3 regions of the Bradyrhizobium sp. ma5 genome follow, and region 1 is predicted to be linked to each of the others. Evidence: predicted binding sites of a transcription regulator. Region 1 holds the regulator's gene; each other region holds the start of a gene.
What was found. Region 1 encodes PhoB, which activates phosphate uptake and scavenging genes when phosphate is short. Its sites were predicted from a motif close to TGTCATNNANCTGTCAT; they were not measured.

Region 1 (10,119 bases):
GCTATGAGCCGACCGGTTTCGTGTACATATTCGACGTACCATTGGCTTCTCTTACTTCGTGAAGCGCACAGCCGACGTCCCGAACTCGCGCCAATGTCGGATATCGCCCTCGATTGCGAATTGAGTCGACTACCGGACGTAAGGGGTATCTACTGCGGTTACCACTGCTCCGCCTCTGGCCAACACCAGTGATTGAGAGTGCTGCAAGCTCCCGCCAGCGACCAGGAGAGCTATGTGCCGATTGCTCAACACAGCCAGCCTGAACCGCCGCCGCATGATCTTCCGGCGTTGGAGGCCGTGAGGATAGGGGATGCTGCGAAGCCATTCCCGTCCGGCCTTCAGCGCGACGCGATGCTTCGCAAGGCGCGGCTGGTCGAAACCGCCTCGCACATCAATGATTGGCTGACATCTCCCGGCCTGCGAACGCCGAGCTAACTGCCGATCTTGAGGAGAAGCGGCCCCAGTACGGAGCCGACTGAGGCCGCCATTTTTCCGATGCCACTGAGGCATGGCCTCCGGTCGCCTCTCGCCAAGCGATGGCTTCGACATTGCTTTCAACTGCGCTTCAGGAACAGGCGACCGCGGTGAACGTTGTCGCGGTACAGATATTCGCGCGCCATCCGATTTGCTTGTGCCCGGCGATTTGTGGTCTTGGTGCTCGTTATTCGACCCTTTGCCTCCCATATACAAATCAATCCTCGTCAGCCATCGGGATGGGTCGGAATGCGCGGAGACCTCCAAGGAAAGGGCCCGCCATGTTCAAGTCTCAGCAGTACCGCGCCAAGGCAGCCGCATACGGCGAACTGATCAAGCGTTCGAGCAGTCAGGGCGAAAGCCGCAAGTTTCAAGAGCAGCAAGACCGCCTCGCTTCGCTCGCGGATAACGAGCAAGGACTGGCGGACAATTTCGACAACGCAATAAACGTTGCTGAGCAGGACCGCTCTCGCGGCGCCGCCCTTGCCGCCGAAGAGGAGTACGTTCTGCGGTGTCTCGGCGCGGCCATCATCATGCAATGGAACGTCCTGCCGAAGGCGCTGCAGCGGGAAATCTTCGACACCGCTGGATCAGTCGGAAAACTGTTGGAGACGTCGGCGCTCCGCGGGCAGATCGCGCGCTTCCTGCACAAACACAAGGATGATGCCGGTCGCGACAAGGTTCTGCAGGCGCGTCAGGATGCGAGATCGGGCGCCGCGGCTTTGTCCCGATGGGACAATGAAGGAGGTGCAGTCCCCGATGGACTGCCGATGTGAGCCAACTACGACAACAGGAGATTCGCCATGTCACTCACTCAATTTTGCGTCGATGACGGACACCACAGCATGGACGGGCTGCGGCTTCTCGCCCGTGATGGAAATGAACGGGTCGAAGCATTCATCGGCCGCAAGGTGATGGACGTCTGGGCCGAGTCCGTCGAGCACCGCGGCGGACATCAGAGCCTGTTCCGCGATCAATACAACGCGCTCGGCAGGCTGAACCTAGCGGCGATCGAGCGGATCGTCGGTGCGAAATACCAACGCGGTGCGGCGTTCAACCGTCAGCATCCCTATGTCGAGGTACTGTTCTCGGACATCACCGACAGCGGGGAGGCCTTGAATCTGAGCGGGCTCGTGCGCGAGATCCTGCCGCCCGCGTTTCACCGGCTGAGTTGAGATCGATCCAGGAGGAATTCCCATGACGAAGAAATCCCTGCTCTCCATTGACGAACCCGAGTTGAAGAAGCCGCTGCGCGCCGACCGGCCTCCTACCGAAGGTTTCGTGATCATTGTCGACAAGCAGTTCAAGTCGGAGTTCGACAGCGCCGAGGCTGCTGAAACCTCTGGCCGACAACTGAAGGCGGCTTATCCGATGCTTCAGATCGAAATCTATGACGCCGCCAGCCAGACCCGCACCTTGCTGAGCTGACAGGCCTGGTTGCCGGGCCTCGTGGTCGGCTTTCCGCCTACTCGACGCCGGCTTCCTGCGGCGTGAATTCATACACCGACGAGCAGAACTCGCAGGTGACGACGACCTTGCCGTCCTTGACCATCTCGGCGCGATCGTTCGGCGCAAAGCTCTTCAGCATCGACGACACCGCATCGCGCGAGCAGGAGCACTGCGCGCGCAGCGGTTGCGGGTTGAAGACGCGCACGCCGCGCTCGTGGAACAGGCGGTACAACAGCCGCTCGCCGGAGAGATCGGGATCGATCAGTTCGACGTCTTCGACAGTTGAGATCAACGACTGTCCCTCGACCCACGCATCGTCATCCGGCACGCTGTGCGTGGCCGTGCCCTCCGGCGCATCGCCGGGATGCAGATCGGCCTGCTTGGCGCGTTCGGGTGCCTTGGGCAGGAATTGCAGCAGGATGCCGCCGGCGCGCCAGTGCAGCTTGCCGCCTTCGCCGCCGCGCATCTCCTCGCCGACCGCGAGCCGCACCCGCGTCGGAATCTGCTCGGAGCGCAGGAAATATTCGTGGGCCGCCTCTTCCAGGCCGCCACCGTCGAGCGCGACCAGTCCCTGGTAGCGGCTGGTGTTCGAGCCCTGATCGATGGTCATCGCAAGGTGGCCCTTGCCGAGCAGCTCACCCGAGCTCTGCCCGTCCTTGAGGCGCGCCACATCGTAGCGCGCATAGGCACGCAGCCGATCGGGCGCCTGGAAATCGACGATCAGGAGCGAGACCGGACCCTCGGTCCGGGTCTGCAGAATGAAGCGGCCCTCGAACTTGACCGACGAGCCGAGCAGCGTGGTCAGCACGATGGCCTCACCCAGCAGCTTGCCGACCGCGGGCGGATAATCGTGCTTGTGCAGGATCTCGTCGAGCGCGGGGCCGAGCCGGGTTAGCCGGCCGCGCAGGTCCAGCGCACCGACCTCGAAGGCCAGCACGGCATCGTCGACAGGAACCGCCGAGGGCGCGCGAATGGGCGTCTCGGGCTCGATTTTGATGTCAGGGGATTGTGAAACCATGGCGCTCTATCTGGGGTCTCGGACCATGAAATAAAGGGGTTCACTCAACGAGAGATCGTCGTCCCGGCGAAGGCCGGGACCCATAACCACCGGATTTTGTCGCGACACAAGGCGTCTCCCCTTGTGCCTCTTTCACGGGCCGCGGCGTCTGGGTCCCGGCCTTCGCCGGGACGACAACGCCTTAGCGACCTACGCTTATGCGACTTCGTTAAAACACCAGGCCAGAATGCCCTTCTGCGCATGCAGGCGGTTTTCCGCCTCGTCGAACACCACGGATTGCGGCCCGTCGATCACCTCGTCGGTGACCTCCTCGCCGCGATGCGCGGGCAGGCAGTGCATGAACAACGCGTCCGGCTTGGCCAGCGACATCAGCTTGGCATTGACCTGATAGGGCTTCAGCACGTTGTGGCGGTGCTCGCCCTCCTTGTCGCCCATCGACACCCAGGTGTCGGTGACGACGCAGTCGGCGCCGCGCACGGCGGCTTCCGGATCGGTGCCGAGCATGATCGGCGCGCCGGTGGCCTTGATCCAGTCCCGCATCGGCTTCTTCGGCGAAAGCTCGGGCGGCGTCGCGATGTTGAGGTTGAACTTGAAGCGCTCGGCGGCGTGCACCCAGGAGGCCAGCACGTTGTTGTCGTCGCCGGTCCAGGCCACCGTCTTGCCCTCGATCGAGCCGCGATTTTCCTCATAGGTCATGAGGTCGGCCATCACCTGGCAGGGATGCGAACGCCGGGTCAGGCCGTTGATGACGGGCACGGTGGCGTGAGCGGCGAGCTCGAGCAGCGCGTCATGGTTGAGGATACGGATCATGATCGCATCGACATAGCGCGACAGCACGCGCGCGGTGTCGGCGATGGTCTCGCCGCGGCCGAGCTGCATCTCGGCGCCGGTCAGCATGATGGATTCACCGCCGAGCTGGCGCATGCCGACGTCGAACGACACCCTTGTGCGGGTCGACGGACGCTCGAAGATCATCGCCAGCGTCTTGCCTTCGAGCGGCTTCCTGCCCTTCTCATGCGCCTTCAGCTTCGCCTTCATGGCGGCTCCGGCAGTGAGCATGTTGCGCAGCTCGCCGAGCGGCAGCTCGTTGATATCGAGGAAGTGACGGACCGGCTTGCTCATTATCCGGCCGCCTTCTTCGGCTGTGCTGCCGATAGTGTCGCGCAGGCGCGCTCGAGCGAGGCGATCGACTGGTCGATCTCGGCCTCGGTGACGATCAGGGGCGCGAGGAAGCGCACGACATTGTCGCCGGCGCCGACGGTGAGCAGCTTCTCATTGCGCAGCGCGGCGATCAGATCGCCCGACGGCACCACCGCCTTGACGCCGATCAACAGGCCCTCGCCGCGCACCTCCGACAGCACGCCGGGATAGCGGTCGACCGCGGACGCGAGCTTCTGTTTGAGCAGCAGCGACATCTTCTGCACGTGCTCGAAGAAGCCGGGCTTGAGCATGACGTCAAGCACGGCATTGGCGGCGGCGACCGCGAGCGGATTGCCGCCGAAGGTCGAGCCGTGCGAGCCCGGCGCCATGCCGGCCGCAGCCTGCGCGGTCGCCAGCACCGCGCCGATCGGGAAACCGCCGCCGAGCGCCTTGGCCAGCGACATCACGTCCGGCGTGACACCGGTGCGCTTGTAGGCGAACAGCTCGCCGGTGCGGCCCATGCCGGTCTGCACCTCGTCGAAGGCGAGCAGCAGGCCGTGCTCGTCGCACAGCGCGCGCAGCGCCTTGAAGAACGCCTGCGGCGCCGAGCGCACGCCGCCCTCGCCCTGCACCGGCTCGATCAGGATGCCGGCGGTGTGGGGACCGATCGCCTTCTTCACCGCCTCGATGTCGCCGTGCGGCACCTGGTCGAAGCCGTCCATCGGCGGGCCGAAGCCTTCGAGATATTTCGCCGAGCCGGTCGCAGCCAGCGTGCCCAGCGTGCGGCCGTGGAAGGCGCCTTCGAAGGTGATGATGCGGTAGCGCTCGGGATGGCCCTTGGAGAAGTGATAGTGGCGGACCAGCTTGATCACGCCCTCCATCGCTTCCGCGCCGGAATTGCAGAAGAACACCAAGTCGGCAAAGCTCTGCTCGCACAGCCGCGCGGCCAGCACCTCGCCGTCCGGGCTCTTGAACAGGTTCGACATGTGCCAGAGCTTGGTCGCCTGCTCCTGCAGCGCCTTGACCAGATGCGGATGCGCATGTCCGAGCGCGTTCACCGCGACACCCGAGGTGAAATCGAGATAGCGGTCGCCGTTGGTTGCGATCAGCCAGGCGCCCTCGCCGCGCTCGAAGCCGAGATCGACCCGGGCGAAGACGGGGAGCAGATGCGACGAGGCGTTGGTCATGGCGTTCACTGCCGTTTTAAAGCCGTCAATTGCTGCGCGCCTTGACGCCAACGCAGCAACCGCCAGCTTCGGAAAACAAAACGGCCGCCTTTGCGGGCGGCACGTGTGGGTCATTCTATGCGGCGGCCGGTCAGTGTCAATCGCCAGGAGCCGGCCTTTGCCGGCCTTCCTGCAATGCGAAACCAGCGCAATCCGGAGCATTCCGGTGCGGTGGAAAAGCCTCATAGCAATGCTTAACTTTGTGGGAACATGTGGACGCACGGCCGCGGACTCTTGCGCCAGAGTCACGCCATATTGTAGCGTTTGGCCTGTCGGGTACGACATCTCGTGCGGCAGTACTGGACCCTCTAAGTAGCCTTCGTTCTCGCGTAAACGTTCGGGCGCAACACCGTGCCCGGCGAGGGCTAAGGGATTCTGGCCGCAGGGATATTTGTCCAGATTGGCTCGCAGCGCCGCTCCGATGAGTGGCCGGCGCCATGCGAAAGGAAGAATGTGATGACTGTATTGACATGGTCCGACGATCGCGTCGAGCAGCTGAAGAAGCTCTGGGAATCCGGCCTCTCGGCCAGCCAGATCGCGGCGGAACTTGGCAATGTGACGCGAAACGCCGTGATCGGCAAAGTGCATCGGCTCGGACTCTCCGGCCGCGCCAAGGCTCCCTCCACGGCTGCGCCGCGGCAGCGCAAGGCCCGCCCCGCCCAGCACATGATGCGGGTGGCGCGCCCGGTCTCGCGCGGCAACACCGCCCTTGCGCATGCCTTCGAGGTCGAGATGGAGCCGGATCCGATCTCCTTCGACAACGTGGTGCCGATGAGCCAGCGGCTGTCGCTGCTCGAGCTCAACGAGGCCACATGCCATTGGCCGGTCGGCGATCCCTCGAGCCCGGAATTCTTCTTCTGCGGCGGCAAGGCGCTCGGCGGCCTGCCCTATTGCGCGCACCACTCGCGCGTCGCCTATCAGCCGGCCGGCGATCGCCGCCGGCCGTCGGCGAAGCCACAGATCAAGTAAGCACTCGGGAAACTGCCTGGACTGCAAAAACAAATCCCCGCGAAAGCGGGGATTTTTTTGTGGCTCGTAGCCCGGATACATCCACCGCGTCGTCCCGGCGAAAGCCGGGACCCATACGCCGCGGCCGACGCAATCGGCAAGCGACCAGACGGCTTTCTAACAACACCCATCGTGGTTATGGGTCCCGGCTTTCGCCGGGACGACGCCGTGTTGTGGTTTGCGATCGCCTGCCAGCCTACGGCTGCGGCTCGGCCTTCGCGAAGCGATCGTCGAGCGCGTAGCCGGCGCCGCGCACGGTGCGGATCGGATCCTGCTCGCGGCCCGGATTGAGCAGCTTGCGCAGGCGGCCGATATGCACGTCGACGGTACGCTCATCGATATAGATGTCGCGGCCCCAGACGCTGTCGAGCAGCTGCTCGCGGCTGAACACGCGGCCGGGATGTTCGAGGAAGAATTCGAGCAGCCGATACTCGGTCGGACCGAGATCGATCGGACGTCCCGAGCGCGCCACGCGGCGCTTCTCGCGGTCGAGCTCGATGTCGCCATAGGTCAGCACGGTCGCAAGCCGCTCCGGGCTCGCACGACGCAGCAGGCCCTTCACCCGCGCCAGCAGTTCCGGCACCGAGAACGGCTTGACGATGTAGTCGTCGGCGCCGGTGGCAAGCCCGCGCACGCGCTCGCTCTCCTCGCCGCGCGCGGTCAGCATGATGATCGGAAGCTGCTTGGTCTCGGGCCGCGCCCGCAGGCGGCGGCACAGCTCGATGCCGGACAGGCCCGGCAGCATCCAGTCCAGCACCACGAGGTCGGGAACGCGCTCCTTCAGGCGGGTATCGGCATCGTCGCCGCGCCCCACCGTTTCGACATCGTAGCCTTCCGCATCGAGGTTGTAGCGCAACAATGTCGTCAGCGCTTCCTCGTCTTCGACTACCAGAATGCGTGCGCTCATCGGTTTAAGTTCTCTCTCTGTGATGATCCGTTGCCCAGACGCAAACCGAAACGCTTACTTTCCTGAGCACAACCCCCGCGGAAACGACTTGTCGTGAAGACAATCCGGCTCCGCGCCTGCGGATCATGTCCTAGGTACCCGGCACCGTGGTGGCAAAGTTGGTCATGTCGCCCTTCGGGCGCTTGTCGGTGATCTGCTGGCCCTCGATCATGTAGAACACCGTCTCGGCGATGTTGGTGGCGTGATCGCCGATCCGCTCGATGTTCTTGGCGCAGAACATCAGATGGATACAGAACGAGATGTTGCGCGGATCCTCCATCATGTAGGTCAAGAGCTCGCGGAACAGCGAGGTGCAGATCGCATCGACCTCCTCGTCACCCTTCCAGACGTTCATCGCCGCCGGCAGATCGTGCGCGGCATAGGCGTCGAGCACCGACTTGACCTGCGACAGCACGAGGTCGGTCATGTGCTCCAGGCCGCGGATCAGCTTCAGCGGCTGGAAATCGCTCTCCAGCGCCGCGACGCGCTTGCCCATGTTCTTGGCGAGGTCGCCGATCCGCTCGAGGTCGGTGGCGACGCGCATCGCGCTGACGATTTCGCGCAGGTCGATCGCCATCGGCTGGCGGCGGGCGATCGTCAGCACCGCGCGCTCTTCGATGACGCGCTGCAGATTGTCGATCTCGATGTCGGCGGCGACCACGCGCTTGCCGAGCGCGACGTCGCGACGGATCAGCGCGTCGACCGACTCGGTGATCATCCGCTCGACGAGGCCGCCCATCTCGGCGACCAGGCGAGTCAACTCCTGCAGGTCGCTGTCGAATGCCTTGGCGGTATGTTCAGAAGCCATCTTGTATCTCCTCAGCCGAACCGGCCGGTGATGTAATCCTGAGTCCGTCGATCGCTCGGCGAGGTGAATATCTTGTTGGTGTCGTCGAACTCGATCAGCTCGCCGAGATACATGAAGGCGGTCTTGTCGGAGACGCGCGCCGCCTGCTGCATGTTGTGGGTAACGATCGCGATCGTGTAGTCCTCTGAGAGTTCCTGGATCAGCTCCTCGACCTTGGCGGTCGAGATCGGATCGAGCGCCGAGCACGGCTCGTCGAACAGGATCACCTCGGGCCGCACCGCCACGGTGCGCGCGATGCACAGGCGCTGCTGCTGGCCGCCGGAGAGCGACAGGCCGGAGGCGTTCAGCTTGTCCTTGACCTCGTTCCACAGCGCGCCGCCGCGCAGCGCCTTCTCGACCCGATCGTCCATCTCGGACTTCGAGATCTTCTCGTAGAGGCGGATGCCGAAGGCGATGTTCTCGTAGATCGTCATCGGGAACGGCGTCGGCTTCTGGAACACCATACCGACCCGCGCGCGCAGCAAATTGAGGTCGAGCTTGGGATCGAGAATGTTGGTCTGGTCCAGCATCAGCTGGCCGACCGCGCGCTGGCCCGGATAAAGGTCGTACATCCGGTTGAAGATCCGCAGCAGGGTCGACTTGCCGCAGCCCGACGGGCCGATGAACGCCGTGACGCGGTTGGTGCCGAGCGTCAGGTTGATGTTCTTCAGCGCGTGGTGCTCGCCGTAATAGAAGTTGAGGTTGCGCACCGTGACTTTCGGCGGCGCTTCCGGCAGCGGAACCTGGGGAACGTGGCTCGCGACGGTCGTGGAGACGGAAAGCTCGGTCATTTTGTGGCCCTTTCGGCACCAAGGATACGCGCGCCGATATTCAGCGCGAGCACAGTGAAGGTGATGAGCAGCGCACCGCTCCACGCCAGCTCTTTCCAGTAGGCGTAGGGGCTCTGCACGAAGTTGTTGATGGTCACCGGCAGGTTGGCCATCGTCTTGGTCAAATCCCAGCTGAAGAACTGGTTCGACAGCGCGGTGAACAGCAGCGGCGCGGTTTCACCGGCGACACGGGCGGTCGCCAGCAGCACGCCGGTGATCAAGCCGCTACGCGCAGCACGATAAGCGATCCGCTTGATCACCAGCGAACGCGGCAGGCCGAGCGCGGAGGCTGCCTCGCGCAGCGGATTGGGCACCAGCAGCAGCATGTCTTCGGTGGTGCGCACCACGACCGGGATCACGATCACGGCGAGCGCGAGCGCACCCGCAATCGCCGAGAAGCCGCGCATCGGCACCACCACCGCACCATAGATAAACAAGCCGATGATGATCGAGGGCGCGCTGAGCAGGATGTCGTTGATGAAGCGGATCACCGAGGTGAGCTTGTCGTGCTTCCCGTATTCGGCGAGGTAGGTGCCGGCGAACAGGCCGAGCGGCGCGCCGATGCCAACGCCGATCACGGTCATGATGACCGAGCCGACAATGGCGTTGAGCAGGCCGCCGTCGGTCGAACCGGGCGGCGGCGTGTTCTGGGTGAACAGCTGCACGCTGAGGCCGGCAAGGCCGTTATAGAGCAGCGTGAACAGGATCAGCGCCAGCCAGGTGACGCCGAACAGCGCCGCACCGACACAGAGTGCGCGAATGACGATGTCGCTGCGACGGCGGGATTTGTAGATCGGGTTCATGGCGCTATTTCCCCGCCTTCTTTTCAAGCCGCATCAGCATCAGCCGGGCGCCGGCGAGCACGAAGAAGGTCAGCACGAACAGCAGGAGGCCGAGCAGGATCAGGCCGGACTGGTGCAAGCCGTCGCTCTCGGCGAATTCGCTGGCGATCGCCGCCGAGATCGTGGTGCCCGGCGCGAAGATCGACGACGAGATGCGGAACGAGTTGCCGATGATGAAGGTCACCGCCATGGTCTCGCCGAGTGCGCGGCCGAGCGCCAGCATGATGCCGCCGATCACCCCGACGCGGGTGTACGGGATCACGACGTTGCGGACGACTTCCCAGGTGGTGCAGCCCATGCCGTAGGCGGCTTCCTTCAGGACCGGCGGCACGGTCTTGA
Region 2 (10,119 bases), 1.7 Mb from region 1:
AAAGCGCGTGCCGCCTGTCTGAATTCATCCCCAATCAGGTGGTGGAATTCTGGGAGAGCACGATGTCGCACAAGGCCCGAAACATGGTTCGATCGCTGCAGCTCGCAGTGGCGTTCGCTCCGGTCCTGCTTGCGTCCGGCGCCGGCGCGCAGGGCCTGACCGAGCAGCAGCAATTTGCCCGCGGCATCTACCAGGAGCTGGTTGAGATCAATACGACCACTGCGACCGGCGATACCCAGAAGGCCGCGGAGGCGATGGGCGCGCGGCTGCGCGCGGCGGGCTTCCCCGAGAGTGACGTGCACGTGTTCTCGCCGGCCCCGCACAAGGGCAATCTGGTGGCGCGGCTGCACGGCTCCGGCGCGCGCAAGCCGATCCTCTTGGTCGCCCATATCGACGTCGTTCCCGCCAACCGCGAGGACTGGTCGGTCGATCCGTTCAAGCTCACCGAGCAGGACGGCTATTTCTATGGCCGCGGCTCGGGCGACGACAAATACATGGCGTCGGCCTTCATCACCAACCTGATCCGCTACAAGAAGGAGGGCTACAAGCCCGACCGCGACATCATCGTCGCGCTCGAGACCGACGAAGAGATCCTCGATGCCAACGGTCTCGGCATGCAGTGGCTGATCAAGAACCACCGCGACCTGATCGACGCCGAGTTCGCGCTCAACGAAGGCGGTGGCGTCGGCCTGAAGAACGGCAAGGCGATCCGCAACAGCGTGCAGACCAGCGAGAAGGTCTCGATCGGCTACCTGCTCACCGTGAAGGACCGCGGTGGCCATAGCTCGCTGCCGCGCAAGGACAATGCGATCTATCGGCTCGCCGAAGGCCTGGTGCGGCTCTCCAAATACGACTTCCCGATGAATCTCAACGAGACCACGCGGATCTACTTCACCAAGACCGCTGAGGTCGACAAGTCGCATGCCGACGATATCAAGGCGATCCTGGCGCCGCAGCCTGACCCGGCGGCGCTGGCGCGATTGTCGGAGAATCCCGGCTATAACGCGCAGCTCCGCACCACCTGTGTCGCGACCATGCTGGAGGGCGGCCACGCCATCAATGCGCTGCCGCAGCTGGCAACCGCCAAGGTGAACTGCCGGATCCTGCCCGGCGAGCCGGTCGAAGGCGTTCAGGCGACGATCGAGCGCGTGCTCGCCGACAAGCAGATCGAGGTGACCCCGACCGGCAAGGCCGTGTTGAGCCCGCCGTCACCCTTGAACGAGGAGATCATGGGATCGGTCGAGAAGCTGTCGAAGGAGTTCTGGCCGAATGCCGAAATCGTCCCCGTGATGAGCACCGGCGCCACCGACGGCAGCTATCTGCGCAATGCCGGGATTCCGACCTATGGTCATTCCGGGCTGGGATCCGATGTCGATGACAACCGGGCTCACGGCAAGGACGAGCGCGTGCTCGTCAAATCGTTCTACGAAGGCGAGGAGTACCTCTATCGCCTGGTCAAGATGCTCGCCGGCGGGAAATGATGGCTGACAGCAAGACAAAGATGCGTGTTGCGGTCGCCGGCCTCGGCGCGATCGGCACCGACGTCGTCAAGGCGCTCGATCAGGGCATCGAAGGGCTGACCTTGGTTGCGGTGTCGGCGAACAGCCCGGACAAGCACCGCGGCTGGGTCGAAGGTCTCAAGTCTGCGCCGAAGCTGGTGCCGATCGATGAGCTTGCCGACGTCGCGGACATCGTGGTCGAGTGCGCGCCGAGCAGGCTGGTGCGCTCGATCGTGGCGCCGGTGGTCGAGCGCGGCAAGACCGCGGTCGTGCTCAGCGTCGGCGCGCTGTTGCAGAATGAGGACCTGGTCGACCTCGCCAAAGCGCATGGCGGCCAGATCATCGTGCCGACCGGCGCGCTGATCGGGCTCGATGCCGTGACCGCGGCCGCGGTCGGAACCATCCATTCGGCAAGGCTGGTGTCGCGAAAGCCGATCGCGGGCCTCGTCGGCGCGCCGCATCTGGTCGAGAACAACATCCAGATCGAGGGCATCACCGAGCCGCTGCGCATCTTCGAGGGCAGCGCGCGCGACGCCGCAAAGGGCTTTCCGGCCAATCTCAACGTCGCGGTGGCGCTGTCGCTCGCCGGCATCGGCCCCGACCGCACAAGGGTCGAGATCTGGGCGGATCCGACGGTGACGCGCAACGTCCACCGCATCGAGGTCGATTCCGATTCAGCGCGGTTCTCGATGATGATCGAGAACATCCCCTCGGAGAATCCGAAGACCGGCCGCATCACGGCGCTGTCGGTGATCGCCTGCCTGCGCAAGCTGCGCGCGTCGTTGCGGATCGGGACGTGATGAAGATCGGGCCCGACGACCTCTTGCTGATCATCGACGTGCAGAACGATTTCTGCCCGGGCGGCGCGCTGGCGGTCGCCGATGGCGTTGCCGTCGTGCCGGTGGTCAACCGGCTTGCGGCGCGCTTCGACCATGTCGTGCTGACCCAGGACTGGCATCCGGCGGGCCACAGCTCGTTTGCGACCTCGCATCCGGGCGCGACGGCGTTCTCTTCGATCACCATGCCGTATGGACCGCAGATGTTGTGGCCGGATCATTGCATCCAGGGCACGGCCGGCGCCGCGTTTCATCCCGAGCTCGTAACCGACCGGGCCGAGCTTGTGGTCCGCAAGGGGTTCCGCGGCGCGATCGACTCGTATTCGGCGTTCTTCGAGAACGACCGGATAACCCCGACCGGGCTCGCCGGTTATCTGCGCGAGCGTGGCCTCAGGCGCGTCGTGATGGCCGGGCTCGCGACGGATTTTTGTGTGCAGTATTCGGCGCTCGATGCGCGGCGGCTCGGTTTGGAGACCACGGTCGTGCTGTCGGGCTGCCGTGCCATCGATCTCGGCGGCTCGCTTGCCTCTGCCACCGCGGCGATGTGCGAGGCCGGTGTCTCGCTTGTTGAGGAGATCCCCTGAACGCGGCCAAGCCAGGGCAAAAACCATTGTTTTGACTGACCTTTTGTTCTAATCCCCAGCCGTTGATGATCACGCAGCGGAGCTTTCGTGTCGGGACAGGTTTTGCGGATAGGGACGCGCAAGAGCGCGATGGCGCTGGCGCAGACGGACGAGGTCGCGCGGCTGCTGCGCGCCTCGGCGCCGGACCTTACCGTCGACATCGTCAAGTTCGAGACCCGCGGCGACCAGGACCAGACCAGCAAGCTGTTGCGTCACGGCGGCAAGGGCGGCGCCTTCGTCGCCGAGATCCGCGAAGCCATGCGATCGGGCACGCTACAGGCGGCGATGCATTCGCTCAAGGACGTGCCGGGCAATGAGGAAACGCCGGGTCTCGTCCTCGCGGCGATGCTGGCGCGCGATGCCGCCAATGACAGCCTCGTGCTGCGGCCAGGCCTGACGCTGGATGCGTTTCGCGCCGCGCGCGGCAAGGGCTTCATGATCGGCACCAACGCCGTGCGCCGCGCCGCCTATCTGCGGAGGCTGTTTCCGGAGGCGACGGTCATTCATTTCCGCGGCGCTGCCGACACGCGAATTGCAAAACTCGATCGCGGTGCCAAGCAGCGGCTGCCGGATGGCGGCGAGGTGGGGCCGGCGGATGCGCTGGTGATGGCGCGTTCCGGCCTGGAGCGCATCGGCATGACCGCGCGCATCGCGCATGATTTCTCCGTCGACGAGATGCTGCCGGCGGTTGGCCAGGGCATCGTCGCGGTCGAATGCGTCGAGACCGATTGGGCGACGCGGGCGCGGCTTGCTGGTATCGACAATGCGCAGTCGCGGCTTGCCGCCGAGGCCGAGCGCGAGGTGCTGTGGGTGCTGAACGGCCACTGCAACTCGCCGATCGCCGGCCACGCCACGCTCGCTGGAAACGAGCTGACGCTGCGTGCCTCCGTGCTCGACGAGGCCGGGGCCGGCTTCATCGAGGTGACGCGGCGCGGACCGGCCGACCGGCCGCGCGAACTCGGCCGCGCCGTCGGCATGGAGCTGCTCGCGAAGGGCGCCGCCGAGATCATCGCCCGAACCCGGGTGGACGAATAGCGATATCTATCCCACGTCGTCCCGGCGAAAGCCGGGACCCATAACCACGAATGTTGGTTGTGGCACGATGCTGGGACCGCAGCTCGCTTGAACAACTACTGACGGTGGTTATGGGTCCCGGCTTTCGCCGGGACGACACCGGTGTGGGGGGCCTAATCCCGATCAGCCTGCAACGGCCAGCTGCCGATGATGCGGAAGCGCGATGCCGGGTCGGCTTGCCTGAACAGCGCGATGCGGTCGATCGCGAGTGTTGTGAGGCCGATCGCCGCGAACCGCTCGCGCAGCCGCGCCACGATCGGGCCGCGCCGCTCGTCGCTCAGCCGTCCGGTCAGGGTCATGTGGAAGCGGAATTCCTCCATGACGTAAGGATAGCCCCAGCGGTCGAGATAGTCGCGCTGCCGCTCCGTGAGCCGTTCGGGCTTGCGCCGCGCGCGATCTTGCGGCATCAGCGGCGCACGGAACGCGTCGAATTCGGTGACGCAATCGGTGGCGAGCTGTTGCAGCTTATCCGAGCGGCGCGCCGGAATCACGGCGATGAAGCCGCTGATGGCATCGACAACAGGTTCGATCACCGGAATGCGCCGCGCGCGGCCGGCGAACGCGGCGCAGGCGTCAAGCAGCTCGGCCTCGCTCCTGCCATCGGCGAGCGCGGTCGGCGCCTTCAGCGTGGCATGAAAACCGTATTTGCGCGGGTCCTCGGTCACCTCGCGCCAGTCGGGCGCAACGCCATCGGGAAACCGCAAATCGTCGCCTGACACGGCATCGTAGCCGAGCAGTGTCGAACCGAAGCGGTGCAGGACGCTGTCGGGTGACGGCGCAAAATAGATCGCGTAGCGCGGAGTGTTGGCCATGGCGGCAGAATAGGTCCTGACTATGCTGCCGCAACCGTCTTGCGCGGTGCGAGCGAATGAACGAGGCAGCTCGCATCCGCCAGATGCACCAGCCGTCCGGCTGCGATCACGGCGACGATGCGCGGCCGCAGCGGCACCTTGTCGTCGACGACGATGATGTCGGCGCGGCGGCCCGCAGCGAGCACCCCGCGATCGGCAAGCCCTGCCGCGCGTGCCGGCGCCGACGAGATCAGGTCCCAGGCTTTGGAGAGCGGCAGGATGCCATCGGCGGCGAGGCGGAACGCGGCGAGCAGTTGTGCCGGATAATAGTAGTCCGACGCCAGCACCGAGCAGAGGCCCTGTGCGATCATGTCGGATGCCTTGGTCCAGCCGGTGTGGCTGCCGCCGCGCACCACATTGGGCGCGCCGAATATGATGAAGTCGCCGGCGGCGGCGGCATCGCGCGCGGTCTCCTCGTTGACCGGGAATTCAGCGATCGTGGCGCCGAGCGCGCGAAACTCCTGGCGCATCGCCGGGCTGTTGTCGTCATGCGAGAGCATGCGAATGTTGGCCGCGCGTGAAGCCGCAGACAGCCGCGCGATCGAGGCCGGCACCTCGGGACGGCGCGCCACGATCCGATCGAGCATGTCGTTGACGGCTTCGATGGAGAGCCCGGTGCGTTCGGCGAGCTGGTTGCGCTTCTTCGGCTTGACGTTGCTGTGGTCATTGAAGGCGAACAGGTCGATGCGGCCTTCGCTGAGCCATTGAATGATCTCGGCCTCGGCCTCGAGATTGTGGGTTTCGTGGCGCAGATGGAAGCGGGTATCGGCGGCGAGCTGCGGCCGCAGCGCCTCGATCGCATCGAGCAGCTTGCGTGCATTCTCCGCGCTGCGTAGACCGGGCTCCCACGACCAGGTCGTACCATGGAACACGGTGGTGATGCCGTTGGCGATCGCCTGCCGGTCGCTGTCGATTAGCGCGACGTCGGTCGGGAAATCGACGCTGGGGCGCGGCATCATCTGCCGCTCGAACGCGTCGCCGTGCAGATCGATGATGCCGGGCAGCACCAAGAGGCCGCCGGCATTGATGTGGAGCGCGGCGCGGCCTTGTTCAGCGTCGAGCGCGCCGATGTCGCGGCCTGCGGTCCGCAGCGAGGTCTCGATCAAGGCACGATCAACCAGCGTGCGTCCGCCTTCAATGAAAATGTCCGTCACCTTACGGCGCTCCGTTGCTTGTTCTGTGATTGGGATACGGCCTCGGCCTCATACTTGTCGAGGAATTCCTCGACCGCGAGCTTGCGGAAGTCGGGCAGGACACGACGAAGTGTTTCGTGATCCCAATCCCACCACGCAAGCGCTGTGAGGCGATCCGCTGTTGTCTCGGAGAAGCGCCGCTTGACCGGACGCGCCGGATTACCGGCAACGATGGTGTAGGCGGGCACATCCTTGGTCACGATCGCGCCGGCGGCAACCACGGCGCCGGTTCCGACGTTGCGGCCCGGCAGCAGGATCGCGCCATGACCGATCCAGACGTCATGGCCGATATGCACGTGATGCGCACGTCGCCAGTTGAAGAAATCGGTGTCGTCGCTCTCGTCGGGAAAATAGGCGCTGGCGCGGTAGGTGAAATGTGCCTGCGTCGCGCGATGCATCGGGTGGTTGCCGGGATTGATGCGGGTCATTGCCGCGATCGAGCAGAACTTGCCGATCGAGGTGTAGGTGATCTGGCTGTCGTTCACGACGTAGGAATAGTCATCCATGCTGACTTCAAGCAGGATCGTGCGTGCGCCGACCTCGGTATATTTGCCGAGCTTGCTCTCGCGCACCGACGCAGTCGGGTCCATCGTCGGCACAACCGAGAGTGTTTTTCCGGCCATCGGGGCCTCCGCAAATCTTGTAAATCTTTGGCTTCCGGGGAGATGCGCGCTCGTCATCGGGATGCTTGATGACAACATCATGACGCTGCGATGACGTCAAACGGACGACAAGGGAGGGGTGTGGACGATCGCCGCACTGCAACGCCACGTCACATAACTGTCAAGCACCGGGGATAGCGATGGCCCAACACGACGCGGTTGGAGCATTGCATGCTGGTGGTGGAAGGTCTGACGTGCCGGTTCGGCACAAAAGCCGCAGTCGATAACGCATCCTTTTCGATCGCGCCGGGCAGCTTTGTCGGCGTGATCGGCCGCTCCGGTGCCGGCAAGTCGACGTTGCTGCGGATGATCAACCGTCTCGCCGATCCGACCTCCGGCCGTATCCTGTTCGAAGGCACCGATGTCACCGCGCTGCGCGGCAAGGCGCTGCGGCAGTGGCGGGCGCGCTCGGCGATGATCTTCCAGCAGTTCAATCTCGTCGGCCGTCTCGACGTGCTGACCAATGTGCTGATGGGCCGGCTTGCCCAGATCCCGTCATGGCGTTCGCTGGCGCAAGTCTGGCCGGAGCAGGACAGGGCGCTCGCGCTGTCCGCGCTCGATCAGTTCGACATCGCCCAGCTCGCGGCGCAGCGCGCCGACCAGCTGTCCGGCGGCCAGCAGCAGCGAGTCGCGATTGCTCGCGCGCTGGTGCAGGAGCCCGACATCATTCTTGCGGACGAGCCGATCGCCTCGCTCGATCCGCGCAACACCAAGATCGTGATGGACGCGCTGCTGCGCATCAACAAGCATTTCGGCATCACGGTGCTCTGCAACCTGCACTCGCTCGATCTGGCGCGGACCTATTGCGACCGCCTGATCGGCATGGCGGCAGGACGCGTGGTGTTCGACGGCGCCCCCGTAGCGCTGACCGACCATATCGCCCGCGAACTCTACGACCTCGAGGCCAATGATGTCATGGGCGGCGCGCCAATGCCCGCGCCGGACGGCGCGACCGTTCCGGCGCTCGGCACCGCTGCCGCAGCCTGAGCGGCGCGCATCTTCCAATCTGCGAGGCCGGGCGTCTTGCCCGGCCAACAGGTATAACTGCAAAAGAGGGGTAGTCATGTTCACTCGTCGCATCATTCTGGCCGGCGCCGCCGCACTGGCGTTCACGGGCTCGGCATTCGCGCAGGACTGGAAAGCAAAATATCCCGAGCTCACCTTCGCGGTGGTGCCGGCCGAGAACGCCTCCGGCGTGACCGAGCGCTGGACGCCGTTCGTGGCCTATCTGTCGAAGGAACTCGGCGTGAAGGTCACGCTTCGCATTGCCAACGACTACGCGGCCGTTATCGAGGGTCAGCGCGCCGGCAACATCCAGATCGCCAGCTACGGCTCGGCTTCGTTCGCGCGGGCCCGCTTGACCGGCGTCAAGACCGATGCCTTCGCCAACGACATCAACGCTGACGGTTCGACCGGCTATTACTCTGTATTCTTCGTCAAGGCGTCGAGCCCGTACAAGAGCGTCGACGATCTGAAGGGCAAGAACCTCGGCCTGGTCGATCCGAACTCGACCTCCGGCAACAACGTGCCGCGCTTCGAGCTCGACAAGATGGGCATCGCCGACGCCGACACCTATTTCGGCAAGGTCGTGTTCACCGGCAGCCACGAGAATGCGGTCCTCGCGCTGGCGCAGGGCACCGTCGACATGGCCGCCAACCAGTGGACCAGCGACGATGATTCTACGCTCGCTCAAATGCTGACCAAGGGCATGCTGAAGAACGCCGACGGTTCGGCGATGAAGAAGGACGACTTCCGCATCATCCACAAGTCGGCGCCGATCATCAACGGGCCGTACGCCTACAACGCCGATCTTCCGGAAGACCTGAAGGCTGCGATCGCAAAGGCCTTCTTCGACGCTCCGACCAAGGACAAGGCGGCTTTCGAGCGTCTCTCCGACGGCCAGAAGAAGGGCTTCCATCCCGCCACCACCAAGGACTGGGATGGCACCGTCGAGCTGATCAAGTTCGTCGACAATCTGCGCAAGAAGAAGGCGAGCTGATCGCCTGACGTCACGAAGGCCGGGCTCGATCGCCCGGCCTTCTCTCCTCTCAACTCCGAACCGGACTGGCACGCGCCGATGGCGACCGCCGTATCCATTCTTCCGGCGCAGCAACTGGCCACGCTGGAAGACGCCTACCGCAGGTCCGTGGCGCGCAAACGGCTGAAAGCCGCGCTGGCGACGGCGATATTCTGCGCGGCGCTGCTGATCGCGGCGTTCGGCGCGGAGGTGAACCTGCGCACGCTGTTCACCTATTTCGGCAACTTCGTCAGCTATTTCGACCGCATCCTGACGCTCGAATCGGGCGCCCGGGTCTGGACCGATTTTCCCGAATGGTTCTGGGGCTGGCAGAAATGGCTGAAGATGCTCGGCGAGACGATCCTGATCAGCTATGTCGGCACGCTGACTGGTGCTGTGTTTGCGTTTGCGCTGAATTTCTTCGCCGCCCAGAACACCTCGCCGGGGCCGTGGGTGCGCTTTGTCATCCGTCGCCTGCTCGAATTCGCCCGCACCGTGCCGGGCATCGTGTTCGCGCTGATCTTCGTGATCGCATTCGGCCTCGGGCCGATGGCCGGCGTGCTGGCGATCGCGATCCACACCACCGGGGCGCTAGGCAAGCTGTTCGCCGAGATCGTCGAGAATGCCGACATGAAGCCGGTCGAGGGCATCCGTTCCACCGGCGCGAGCTGGCTGTCCTGCATGCGCTTTGCCGTGTTGCCGCAGGTCTCGGCGGGCTACGCCAGCTATGCGCTGCTGCGCTTCGAGATCAACGTCCGCGAGGCGTCGGTGATGGGCTTCGTCGGCGCCGGCGGCATCGGGCAGGAGCTCGTGGTCGCGATCCGCAAGTTCTACTATTCCGACGTCAGCGCCATTCTCGTCACCGTCATCGTCACCGTCTTCATCATCGACATCTCGACCGGCTGGTTGCGTGGCCGGCTGTTCGGCAAGGAGACCCGGCGATGAGCCAGCTGCCGAAGCCGGACACCGCGGACTTGCGTGCGAAATATCCCGGCGTATTCGAGCGCCCGGCGTCGGCGCGGCTGGCGCTGCCGGCGATGATCGCTGTGGCGGTCGGGATCTTCGTCTACGGCGTGGTCGATCTCGATTTTTCGCCGACGAGGCTGATCACGGGGATGAGCCAACTCGGCTGGATCACCATGATGATGGTCCCGCCGAATCCCGGCGCATCCTTCCCGCTCTACATGCAGGCGCTCGGCGAGACGCTGTCGATCGCGCTGCTCGGCACCACGCTCGCGGCGCTCTTTGCGCTGCCGGTCAGCCTGCTGGCGGCGCGCAACGTCATTCCCTCGAACCTGATCCGCTTTCCGGTGCGCCGCTTCTTGGATTCGATCCGTGGCGTCGATACGCTGATCTGGGCGCTG
Region 3 (10,119 bases), 590 kb from region 1:
GGTAGAGGGCCGCAATTTCGATCTCGGCCATGGCGACGTCGTGATCGCCGCGATCACCTCCTGCACCAACACCTCGAACCCGAGCGTGCTGATCGGCGCCGGGCTGCTGGCGCGCAAGGCGGCCGCCAAGGGTCTGAAGGCAAAGCCGTGGGTGAAGACCTCGCTCGCGCCGGGCAGCCAAGTGGTGGCGGAATATCTCGCCAATTCCGGCCTGCAGGCCGATCTCGACAAGGTCGGCTTCAACCTGGTCGGCTTCGGCTGCACCACCTGCATCGGCAATTCCGGCCCGCTGCCGGAAGACATCTCGAAGTCGATCAACGACAACGGCATCGTCGCCGCCGCCGTGCTGTCGGGCAACCGCAACTTCGAAGGCCGCGTCTCGCCGGACGTGCAGGCGAACTACCTCGCCTCGCCGCCGCTGGTGGTTGCGCATGCGCTTGCCGGCACCGTGACCAAGGATCTCGCAGTCGAGCCGATCGGCATCGGCAAGGACGGCAAGCCGGTGTTCCTGAAGGACATCTGGCCGACCACCAAGGAGATCAACGCCTTCATGAAGAAGTACGTCACCGCGACGATCTTCAAGAAGAAGTATGCCGACGTGTTCAAGGGCGACACCAACTGGCGCAAGATCAAGACCACGGAAAGCGAGACCTATCGCTGGAACATGAGCTCGACCTATGTGCAGAACCCGCCTTACTTCGAAGGCATGAAGAAGCAGCCGGACCCGGTCGTCGACGTGGTCGACGCGCGGATCCTCGCGATGTTCGGCGACAAGATCACCACCGACCACATCTCGCCGGCCGGTTCGATCAAGCTGACCTCGCCCGCCGGCAGGTTCCTCAGCGAGCACCAGGTGCGCCCCGCCGACTTCAACCAGTACGGCACGCGGCGCGGCAACCATGAAGTGATGATGCGCGGCACCTTCGCCAACATCCGCATCAAGAACTTCATGCTGAAGGGCGCCGACGGCAATATTCCGGAAGGCGGTCTCACCAAGCACTGGCCCGACGGCGCGCAGATGTCGATCTACGACGCGGCGATGAAGTACCAGCAGGAGAACGTGCCGCTGGTGGTGTTCGCCGGTGCCGAATACGGCAACGGCTCGTCGCGCGACTGGGCTGCGAAGGGCACTCGCCTGCTCGGCGTGCGCGCGGTGATCTGCCAGAGCTTCGAGCGCATCCACCGCTCCAACCTGGTCGGCATGGGCGTGCTTCCGCTCACCTTCCAGGACGGCACCTCGTGGTCCTCGCTCGGCCTCAAGGGCGACGAGAAGGTCACGATCCGCGGGCTGCAGGGCGATTTGAAGCCGCGGCAGACGCTGACGGCCGAGATCGTCTCCGCCGACGGCGGCAAGCGGGATGTCCCGCTGCTCTGCCGCATCGATACGCTGGACGAGCTCGATTACTATCGCAACGGCGGCATCCTGCATTACGTGCTGCGCAAACTCGCGGCCTAGGCCTTTGTTTGAGCATGGTCTCCGCGCAAACGCCTTGCGTTTGTCGCGGGGAAAACCGCTTCACACTTTTCCGGACCATGCTCTTGCGCGGATTTGTGATCGGTGCCTCACTGCTTAGTGAGTAGCGGCTAAAAAGAAGGCGGCCTATGACAGGGCCGCTTTCTCGCGTTTTGGGGCACGCAAGTTCAGGGACAGACTTCATGCTCCGTACAATTACGGATAGAAATCATCACGACTGGTTCGCAGTATGACAGCGATGATGGCCTATAATTCTATCTCGCGATGGTCCAGCGCCCTCGGTTTCTGCGCGATCGTCGCTATCATCCGCCCCGCTCACGCCGACCCGCGTGCTGTCGTCGAGCTCTTCACCTCGCAGGGATGCTCCTCCTGTCCGCCCGCGGACAAGATCATCGGGGAGCTCGCGAAGGACCCCAACGTCATCGCGCTAAGCATGCCGATCGACTATTGGGACTATCTCGGCTGGAAGGACACGCTGGCCGATTCCCGTTTCAGCGCGCGCCAGAAGGCTTATTCGCACATGCGCGGCGATCGCGACGTCTACACGCCGCAGGCCGTGATCAACGGCTCCATGCATGTGATCGGCAGCGACCGTGCCAGCATCGAGAGCGCCATCAAGGACACCGAGAAGAGCGGCAACGTGATGTCGGTGCCGGTGACGATGACGCTGAGCGGCAAGCAGATCAACGTGTCGGTCGCCGCGTCGAAATCGCCCGCAGTGTCGCGCGGTGAAGTCTGGATCTGCTCGATCTCGAAGTCGGTGCCGATCTCGATCTCGCGCGGCGAGAATCGCGGCCACGAGATCACGTACCACAACGTGGTGCGCAATCTCCTGAAGGTCGGTGACTGGAACGGCTCGTCCGGGAGCTGGACCGTGCCGCTGGAGAACATCACGCGCGATGGCGTCGATGCCGCGGCCGTCTACGTCCAGGACGGCAACCGCGACAAGCCGGGCCCGATGCTGGGCGCCGCATTCACCTCGCTTCACTAGCACTCCGCGGCGCGCGCGGGCGTCAGTCGCGTCGTTGGGCCGCACGCATGTAGTCGTGCAGCTCCGCGCGTCGGCAAGCGTGCATCCACTGATTTGCTGAAAGCAAAGCGCCGAGGCTTCACGCGCGCGTCTCGATCGCGCGTGATCGAGCAGGGCTCCAAAAACAAAAAGGACCAACTTTCGTTGGCCCAGTGTTGGGATTTGATTCCCCTGCGAACAGGCCCGATCCCGACGGCCCCGGGGGGCTGGGGGCTGAGGAATCCGGAACCGAAAGGACCGGGCCAACGCAGGATTTTCTTTTCGCAGGGCAGCGGGGCGGGCGATGGGCGGAAGTGGGGCAGCAATATGATTCCTCTAACGTTCCCGTGACTCTTCGGTTTTCCGGACAATCCGTCACGCCTGACCGTGGTTAAGGGCTGGTTGCGTTGCGAATGGCCCCTTGCGGCGTTCTGCGCTTAGCGCAATCATGTCACTCACGTGACGATCCCGAAGTGGGGGCACCGGCCTTCGGAACCCGATCGTCACCGGGATAACAGGAGGCGCTCGATGAGTCTGAACTCGGAGGACACTGATCCGAGTGGGAATCGTGCCGCGGCGCGTCCCGCCGCCGCGACCCCTCAGCCCAACCGCGTGACATTCAATCGACTTGAGCTCAACCGCATTCTCAATCTCTACGGCCGCATGGTTGCCGATGGCGAGTGGCGCGATTATGCGATCGACTTCCTCAAGGACCGCGCCGTGTTCTCAGTGTTCCGGCGCGCATCCGAAGTGCCGATCTACCGGATCGAGAAGGATCCCCGGCTGGCGCGCAAGCAGGGCATGTACAGCGTGATTTCGGCGACCGGCCTGATCCTGCGTCGCGGCCACGAACTCGAACGGGTGCTGTTCGTGATCGATCGCAAGCTGTCGCTGGTGTAGGCGCGGCAACTCGGCGCTTCGCTCATCCGGGCTACAGATCGGGGTATATCCAACCCGTCTAATCCGCCGGCACCGTCGCCGCGCCTTCGCCGAGCGCGCGCTGCATCAGCACGGTGTCGAGCCAGCGGCCGAATTTCAGGCCGACATTCGGGAGCGTCCCGATCATCTGAAAGCCGCAGCGGCGGTGCAGGCCGATTGAGCCGGCATTGGCCTGGTCCCCGATCACCGCGATCATCTGGCGGAAGCCGCGTCCGTCGCATTCGGCGATCAGACGCTCCATCAGCCTGAGGCCGATGCCGCGGCGATGGACCGTGGGATCCAGATAGACCGAGTTCTCGACCGTGAAGCGATAGGCCGGCCGCGGCCGGTAGGGGCCGGCATAGGCGTAGCCGGCGACGCGGCCGTCGAGCACGGCGACGAAATAGGGGAAGTCGCCATCGATCAGCACCCGGTAGCGGCGGGTCATCTCGGCAAGGTCGGGCGGGATCAGCTCGAAGGTCGCGGTGCCGAAGCGCACCGCATGCTCATAGATCGCGGTGATGGAGGGCAGGTCCGCCTCGGCGGTCGGCCTGATTTCCGGATCGGGCAGAGCTGGTGTGGACATGCCGCAAGCGTATTTTTGCCCTGCGCAAAAGAAAAGCCCCGGCCTTGCGGCCGGGGGCTTGAATTACAAGGCTTGGATCGATCGGTTCGCTCGAGGCGCTTAGTCGCGCTGGCCGAGCAGCTGCAGCAGCAGCGTGAACAGGTTGATGAAGTTCAGGTAGAGCGACAGCGCACCAGTGATTGCCGCACGCTCTGCCGCCACGCCACCCTGCGAGGCGTAGCCGTAGATGTAGTCGTTCTTCAGCCGCTGGGTGTCCCAGGCGGTGAGGCCCGCGAACACCAGCACGCCGACCACCGAGACGATGAACTGCAGCGCCGAGCTCGCCAGGAACAGGTTGACCAGGCTCGCGATGATGATGCCGATCAGACCCATGAACAGGAACGAGCCCATGCCGCTCATGTCACGCTTGGTGGTGTAGCCGTAGAGGCTCAGCGCACCGAACGTCGCCGCGGTGATGAAGAACACGCGCACGATCGAGGTGTGCGTGTACACCAGGAAGATCGACGACAGCGACAGGCCCATCAGCGCCGAGAACACCCAGAACAGCAGCTGGGCGGTCGCAGGCTGCAGGCGGTTGATGCCGGCCGAGATGACGAACACCATCGCCAGAGGGGCGAGGATGAACAGCCACTTCAGCGGGCTCACGAACATCGCATAGCCGAACTGCGTCAGATAGGCGTTGCCGAACTTGGCGACGGCGGCGGACTGATCGCTGGTCACCGCACCCATGTAGACACCGAGCGCGGCCAAGCCGGTGATGGCGAGGCCGATGCTCATGTAGTTGTAGATGCGCAGCATGTAGGCGCGCAGACCGGCGTCGACGGCCGCAGCGTCAATGCGCCCGGCGGCCCGGCCGAAAGGAGAAGCGTAGTTACGGTCTAGGTCCGACATGGTCGAATTCCCGTGGTTGGTCCCGGTGGAGCGCAAGGGATTTGCGGCGCCGGTTCTAAATCTATCTCAGATGGCTCGGTTTGCGGAACATTAATTGCGTGTCATTCAAACCGACTATCCGACCCGAGTGGTATGTGGGAAATTAACACATCCGACGCAAGCTTCCACGCGCGGCCGAATGTCGCTCTAGCCTAGCATTTGTAGGCAAAACGGCGCTGCCGCCGCTACAAATTGTCACAAATTCCGCAGCACCGAGGCCGGCTTCTGGTTCAGCGCGAGCAGCGTTCCCGCCAGCCCCAATCCGACGGTGACGACCAGCGCGGCGACCACGACCAGCGCTGCGCTGCCGGCCTGCCAGATGAAACTCAGCGTCATCAGCCGCGTCACGATCAGCCAGGCCGCGACCGAACCGGCGATCACCCCGAAGATTGCGGTTGCAAAGCCGATCATCAGATACTCCAGCGCGTAGGCGCCGAGCAATCGCACCCGGGTGGCGCCGAGCGTCTTGAGGATCACGGCGTCATAGACGCGGTGGCGGTGGCCGGCGGCGAGCGCGCCGCCCAGCACCAGGATCGCCGAGATCAGCGTCACGGCGCTGGCGCCGCGGATCGCCAGCACCAGATTGCTGACCACGGCGCCGACCGTTTCCAGCGCCTCGCGGACCCGGACGCTGGTCACCATCGGGAACGCGTCGGCGACCTGCTTGATGATACGCGCATCATCGGTGGCGCCGGCATGGGGTTCCGTCAGGGTCGCGACGTGGCTATGCGGGGCGCCCTTGAAGGCATTCGGCGAGAACACCAGCACGAAGTTGATGCCGAGGCCCTGCCAGTCGATGTTGCGCAGATTGGCGATCTTGGCCGGAACATCGCGGCCGAGCACATTGACCACGATCTCGTCGCCGATCTTCAAGGACAGGCCGTCGGCGATCTTCTTCTCCATCGAGACCAGCGGAGGTCCGCTGTAGTCCGGTCCCCACCATTCGCCCTCGACGATCTTCGAGCCCTTGGGAACTTCGCCCGTGTAGGTCAGGCCGCGGTCGCTTTGCAGCACCCATTCCGAATCGACCGACGGCTTGAGCTGGTCGGCCTTGACGCCGCGCGCCGCGACGATGCGCCCGCGCAGCATCGCCACGTCCTCGATGGTCGAGTCCGGAGCGATCTGCTTGAGGAAAGCACCAAAGCGGTCGGCTTCGGTGGAGGGGATGTCGATGAAGAAGAACGACGGCGCCCGTTCCGGCAATGCGGCCAGGAATTGCCGGCGCAGATTGCCGTCGATCTGGGTGATGGTGACGAGCACCGCGAGTCCGAGGCCCAGCGACAGCACCACCGACGGCGTCAGCGCGCCCGGCCGGTGGATGTTGGCAATTGCGAGCCGCAGCATGGTGATGCGGCTGCGGGGCAGCCGCCGCGCCACCGCCATCAGGATTTCGGCGATTCCGCGCAGCAGCAGGAACACCGCGATCGACGAGGCAACGAACACGGTGGCGACCCGCTTGTCATAGGCGAGCCCGATCGCAACCCCGATCAGGAGCGCGACCACCACGGCCATCAGCGCCAGATAGCTCCAGCGCGGGCGATGCCACTCGCTGGCGACGGTCTCGCGGAACAGCGCGGCGACCGGCACGTCGTGGACCCGGCCGAGCGGCCACAGCCCGAACGCCAGCGCGGTGAGCTGGCCGTAGAGGAAGGAGAGCGCGAGCTCGTCGGGATGCAGCGCCGGCACCACCGGCAGCGGCAGCACCTTGCCGAACAGGCCGACGATGACGAAAGGCAGCGCGGCGCCGAGCACCAGCCCGATCACCGAACCGATCCCGGCCAGCACCACCACCTGCGTGCAGTAGATCGTGAAGACGTCGCGGCCGGTGGCGCCGAGTGCCTTGAACGAGGCGATGACGTCGCGGCGCCGGTCGATATGGCTCTTCACCGCGTTGGCGACGCCGACGCCGCCGACCAAGAGTGCGGCGAGGCCGACCAGGGTCAGGAACTGGGTGAAGCGGTTGATGGTGCGCTCAAGCTGCGGCGAGGCGTTGTTGCGGCTGCGGACCTCCCAGCCGGCCTCCGGCGCGGCAGCCCGCGCGCCGTCGATCAGCGCGGTGGTGGCGCGATCGTCGTTGGCGCCGTCGGGCAGCTTCACCCGGTAGATCCAGCGTACCAGGCTGCCCGGCTGCAACAGGTCGGTGGCGCGCAAGCTCGCTTCGCTGATCAGGAAGCGCGGGCCGAGGCCGACGCCGCCGGCGAGCTTGTCGGGCTCGGCCGCCACCACGCTGCGGATCTGGTAGGTCGCGCTGCCGATGCTGACGCGGTCGCCGAGCTTCAGGTCGAGCCGCGCGAGCAGCGTTGAATCGGCGGCCGCGCCATAGACGCCGTCGCGTTCGGCCAGCAGATCGGCGACCGGCATGTTCGGCTCGAGCGTCAGCTCGCCGAGCATCGGATATCTGCCGTCGACCGCCTTGAGCTCGACCAGCGCCAGCTTGCCGTCACCGCTGCGGGCCATCGCGCGCAGCGTGGCCGCCACCGAAACCTCGCCGCGGGTGCGCAGATACGCGACCTCCTCGGGCTTGGCCTCGCGCGAGATCAGCGAGAATGCGACGTCGCCGCCGAGCAGCGTGCGGCCCTCGCGCGACAGGCCGTCGCCGAGGCTCGCGGCGACCGAGCCGACGCCGGCAATCGCCATCACGCCGAGCGCGATGCAGGCGATGAACACATAGAACCCGCGCAGGCCGCCGCGCAGTTCTCGCAGCGCGTAACGGAAGGCAAGCGACGATGCGCGCCCTTGCACCGCGACTTCGGACGCAATGCTCATGTCGTGGCAAAGCTCATGTGGTTGATTGTCCGTCGATGCGGCCGGAGCGCAGCCGCACCACACGATCGCAGCGCTGCGCCAGCGAGAGGTCGTGCGTCACCAGCACCAGCGTCATGCCGCGCTCGGCGTGCTTGGTGAAGAGCAGATCGATGATCTGCTTTCCGGTCGTCTCGTCGAGATTTCCGGTCGGCTCGTCGGCAACCAGGATGGTCGGATCGGGTGCGAGCGCACGCGCGATCGCGACGCGCTGCTGCTCGCCGCCGGAAAGCTGCGTCGGATAGTGATGCAGCCGTTCGCCGAGCCCGACCGATTGCAGCTCCTGCGCGGCGCGCGCGGCGGCATCGGGATTGCCGGCGAGCTCGAGCGGCACGGCGACGTTCTCCAGTGCCGTCATGGTCGGGATCAGATGGAACGACTGGAACACGATGCCGACCTGGCGGCCGCGGAAGCGCGCCAGCGCATCTTCGTCGAGGGCATTGAACGACGTGCCGTCGACGACCACTTCTCCGCTGTCAGGACGTTCAAGCCCCGCCATCACCATCAGCAAGGTCGACTTGCCCGAACCCGACGGGCCGATCAGGCCGATGGCCTCACCCGCTGCCACACGAAGGCTGATATCTTTGAGGATATGGACCCGTGCCGCACCGGTGCCGAGCGAGAGATTGACGTTCCTGACGGCAATGGTGTCCGGCTCGACGTCGGTCAGTGAAGAGGATTCGATGAGACTGTCCATGGTTCGGTCATATGGCACTTCAGCTGCTGCGGTCGAGGGCCGTTTGAGAATCTTCGTGCACATACTCGTGTTGCTTATGGGCTTGATGACGGCGGCAAGTGCGCAGACGCCAAGTCTGGAGAAAGCTCCGGAGAATGCCCCGGCGCAAGGTTCGGCGAAACCGATCAAAATGGTGGTTCTGGGCGATTCCCTGAGCGCCGGTTACGGCCTTCCGGCCGCGGCGGCATTTCCGGTCCGGCTGCAAAAAGCCTTGGAAGCCAAGGGGATAAAGGTCGAGATGACCAATGCCGGGGTGTCCGGCGACACCGCCTCAGGGGGCCGCGAGCGGCTCGACTGGTCGGTGGCCGATGGAACTGCCGCCGTGATCGTCGAGCTCGGCGCCAACGATGCGCTGCGCGGCATCGATCCCGCGGTGACGCGTGCCGCGCTCACCGACATCATCACAAAGTTGCAGGCGCGCAAGATCGCCGTGCTCTTGTGCGGCATGCTCGCGCCGCCGAACTATGGCAGCGAGTATGCAGCGAAGTTCAACGCGATCTATCCGGATCTGTCGAAATCGCTTGGCGTGCCGCTCTATCCGTTCTTCCTCGATGGCGTGGCTGCCGATGCCAAGCTCAATCAGGCCGACGGCATGCATCCGACGGCGGAAGGTGTGGACATCGTCGTGAAGAATATCCTGCCCACGGTGGAGGCATTTCTCGGCGCAATATCAGGGCAGCGCAGTTGAAACGCAGGCAGCGGGCCGTGTTGTGCCCGTAGGTTTACGAGCTGTTAACGGGTCATGCTTCGCAGAGTCACATATCTCGGGTACAAATAGGCATCGGTGATTCGTCACCGGGCTGTTACAGGGCCGGGCTCCCAAAACCCGCGCCAAGCATCGAGGATTAATGCGATGCCGCGTCTGTTCACTGGACTGGAAATTCCGGCCGAGATCGGCCAGACACTTTCCAATTTGCGTGGCGGCCTTCCCGGCGCACGCTGGATCGATCCCGAAAATTATCACGTCACTCTGCGCTTCATCGGCGATATCGATGGCCTCTGGGCCAACGAGATCGCGACGATGCTGTTTCGGGTGAACCGAAAACCGTTCGAGGTCAAATTGCAGGGCCTGTCGAGCTTCGGTGGACGCAAGCCGCGTGCGGTGGTTGCCGCCGTCGAGCCCAGTCGGCCGCTGATCGAACTGCAGGCCGAACTCGAGCGGATGATGCAGCGGATGGGGCTCAATCCCGAGGGCAGGAAATTCACGCCCCATGTCACGCTGGCGCGTCTGCATGACGCGTCGAGCCAGGACGTTGCGGATTATCTGTCGGTGCGCGGCTACTTCCCGAGCCGCAGCTTCATGGCAGACCGCTTCGTGCTGTTCTCGTCGCGCGCGTCGACGGGCGGCGGCCCCTACGTGGTCGAGGATGCCTACGCGCTCTGCGCGTAAGGCATCGCGGATCACGGCTTGAGGTGTCGGGCAGCGGCTGGTGCGGTCGGCCGTGGTATGCAAGGGCTTGCGCTTGCATACCCACCTGCCTTGCATACCCACTGGCCCAATTCACGGCTTGCAATTTTCCGCGCACTAGGGCCGTAAGGTGGGCCCATGCTGTCCACCTCGCCGAGTTCCTTTCTCGAACACTACAACGCCCTGGTCGCCTCCGGCGCGATCGAGGCCGATCCCGCGCAGGCCCGCGCCGCCGAAGCGTTCGGCGCGCTGGACG

Region 2: phnC (phosphonate ABC transporter ATP-binding protein) is a predicted target of PhoB. The motif match lies at 6,779-6,795, and genes of this name have one in related genera.
Region 3: ACE103_RS01000 (DUF2794 domain-containing protein) is a predicted target of PhoB. The motif match lies at 2,932-2,948, and genes of this name have one in related genera.

What each region holds. Positions count from the first base shown of each region.
Region 1 is NZ_CP170156.1:787,153-797,271, reverse strand. Features, by position in the region: gene ACE103_RS03660 (sensor histidine kinase) at 1-62, shown strand, start outside; gene ACE103_RS03655 (hypothetical protein) at 756-1,250, shown strand; gene ACE103_RS03650 (signal transduction histidine kinase) at 1,278-1,649, shown strand; gene ACE103_RS03645 (hypothetical protein) at 1,672-1,902, shown strand; gene ACE103_RS03640 (Hsp33 family molecular chaperone) at 1,940-2,941, opposite strand; gene argF (ornithine carbamoyltransferase) at 3,137-4,063, opposite strand; gene ACE103_RS03630 (aspartate aminotransferase family protein) at 4,063-5,268, opposite strand; gene ACE103_RS03625 (GcrA family cell cycle regulator) at 5,764-6,276, shown strand; gene phoB (phosphate regulon transcriptional regulator PhoB) at 6,512-7,222, opposite strand; gene phoU (phosphate signaling complex protein PhoU) at 7,353-8,069, opposite strand; gene pstB (phosphate ABC transporter ATP-binding protein PstB) at 8,081-8,899, opposite strand; gene pstA (phosphate ABC transporter permease PstA) at 8,896-9,741, opposite strand; gene pstC (phosphate ABC transporter permease subunit PstC) at 9,746-10,119, opposite strand, start outside.
Region 2 is NZ_CP170156.1:2,521,548-2,531,666, forward strand. Features, by position in the region: gene ACE103_RS11650 (M20/M25/M40 family metallo-hydrolase) at 63-1,481, shown strand; gene ACE103_RS11655 (aspartate dehydrogenase) at 1,481-2,299, shown strand; gene pncA (bifunctional nicotinamidase/pyrazinamidase) at 2,299-2,919, shown strand; gene hemC (hydroxymethylbilane synthase) at 3,049-3,993, shown strand; gene ACE103_RS11670 (DUF1045 domain-containing protein) at 4,146-4,844, opposite strand; gene ACE103_RS11675 (alpha-D-ribose 1-methylphosphonate 5-triphosphate diphosphatase) at 4,865-6,037, opposite strand; gene ACE103_RS11680 (chloramphenicol acetyltransferase) at 6,034-6,699, opposite strand; gene phnC (phosphonate ABC transporter ATP-binding protein) at 6,910-7,725, shown strand; gene phnD (phosphonate ABC transporter substrate-binding protein) at 7,802-8,737, shown strand; gene phnE (phosphonate ABC transporter, permease protein PhnE) at 8,816-9,700, shown strand; gene phnE (phosphonate ABC transporter, permease protein PhnE) at 9,697-10,119, shown strand, end outside.
Region 3 is NZ_CP170156.1:200,538-210,656, forward strand. Features, by position in the region: gene acnA (aconitate hydratase AcnA) at 1-1,456, shown strand, start outside; gene ACE103_RS00995 (thioredoxin family protein) at 1,704-2,465, shown strand; gene ACE103_RS01000 (DUF2794 domain-containing protein) at 3,012-3,383, shown strand; gene ACE103_RS01005 (GNAT family N-acetyltransferase) at 3,442-3,972, opposite strand; gene ACE103_RS01010 (Bax inhibitor-1/YccA family protein) at 4,087-4,878, opposite strand; gene ACE103_RS01015 (ABC transporter permease) at 5,113-7,683, opposite strand; gene ACE103_RS01020 (ABC transporter ATP-binding protein) at 7,697-8,416, opposite strand; gene ACE103_RS01025 (arylesterase) at 8,472-9,143, shown strand; gene thpR (RNA 2',3'-cyclic phosphodiesterase) at 9,309-9,845, shown strand; gene zapE (cell division protein ZapE) at 10,002-10,119, shown strand, end outside.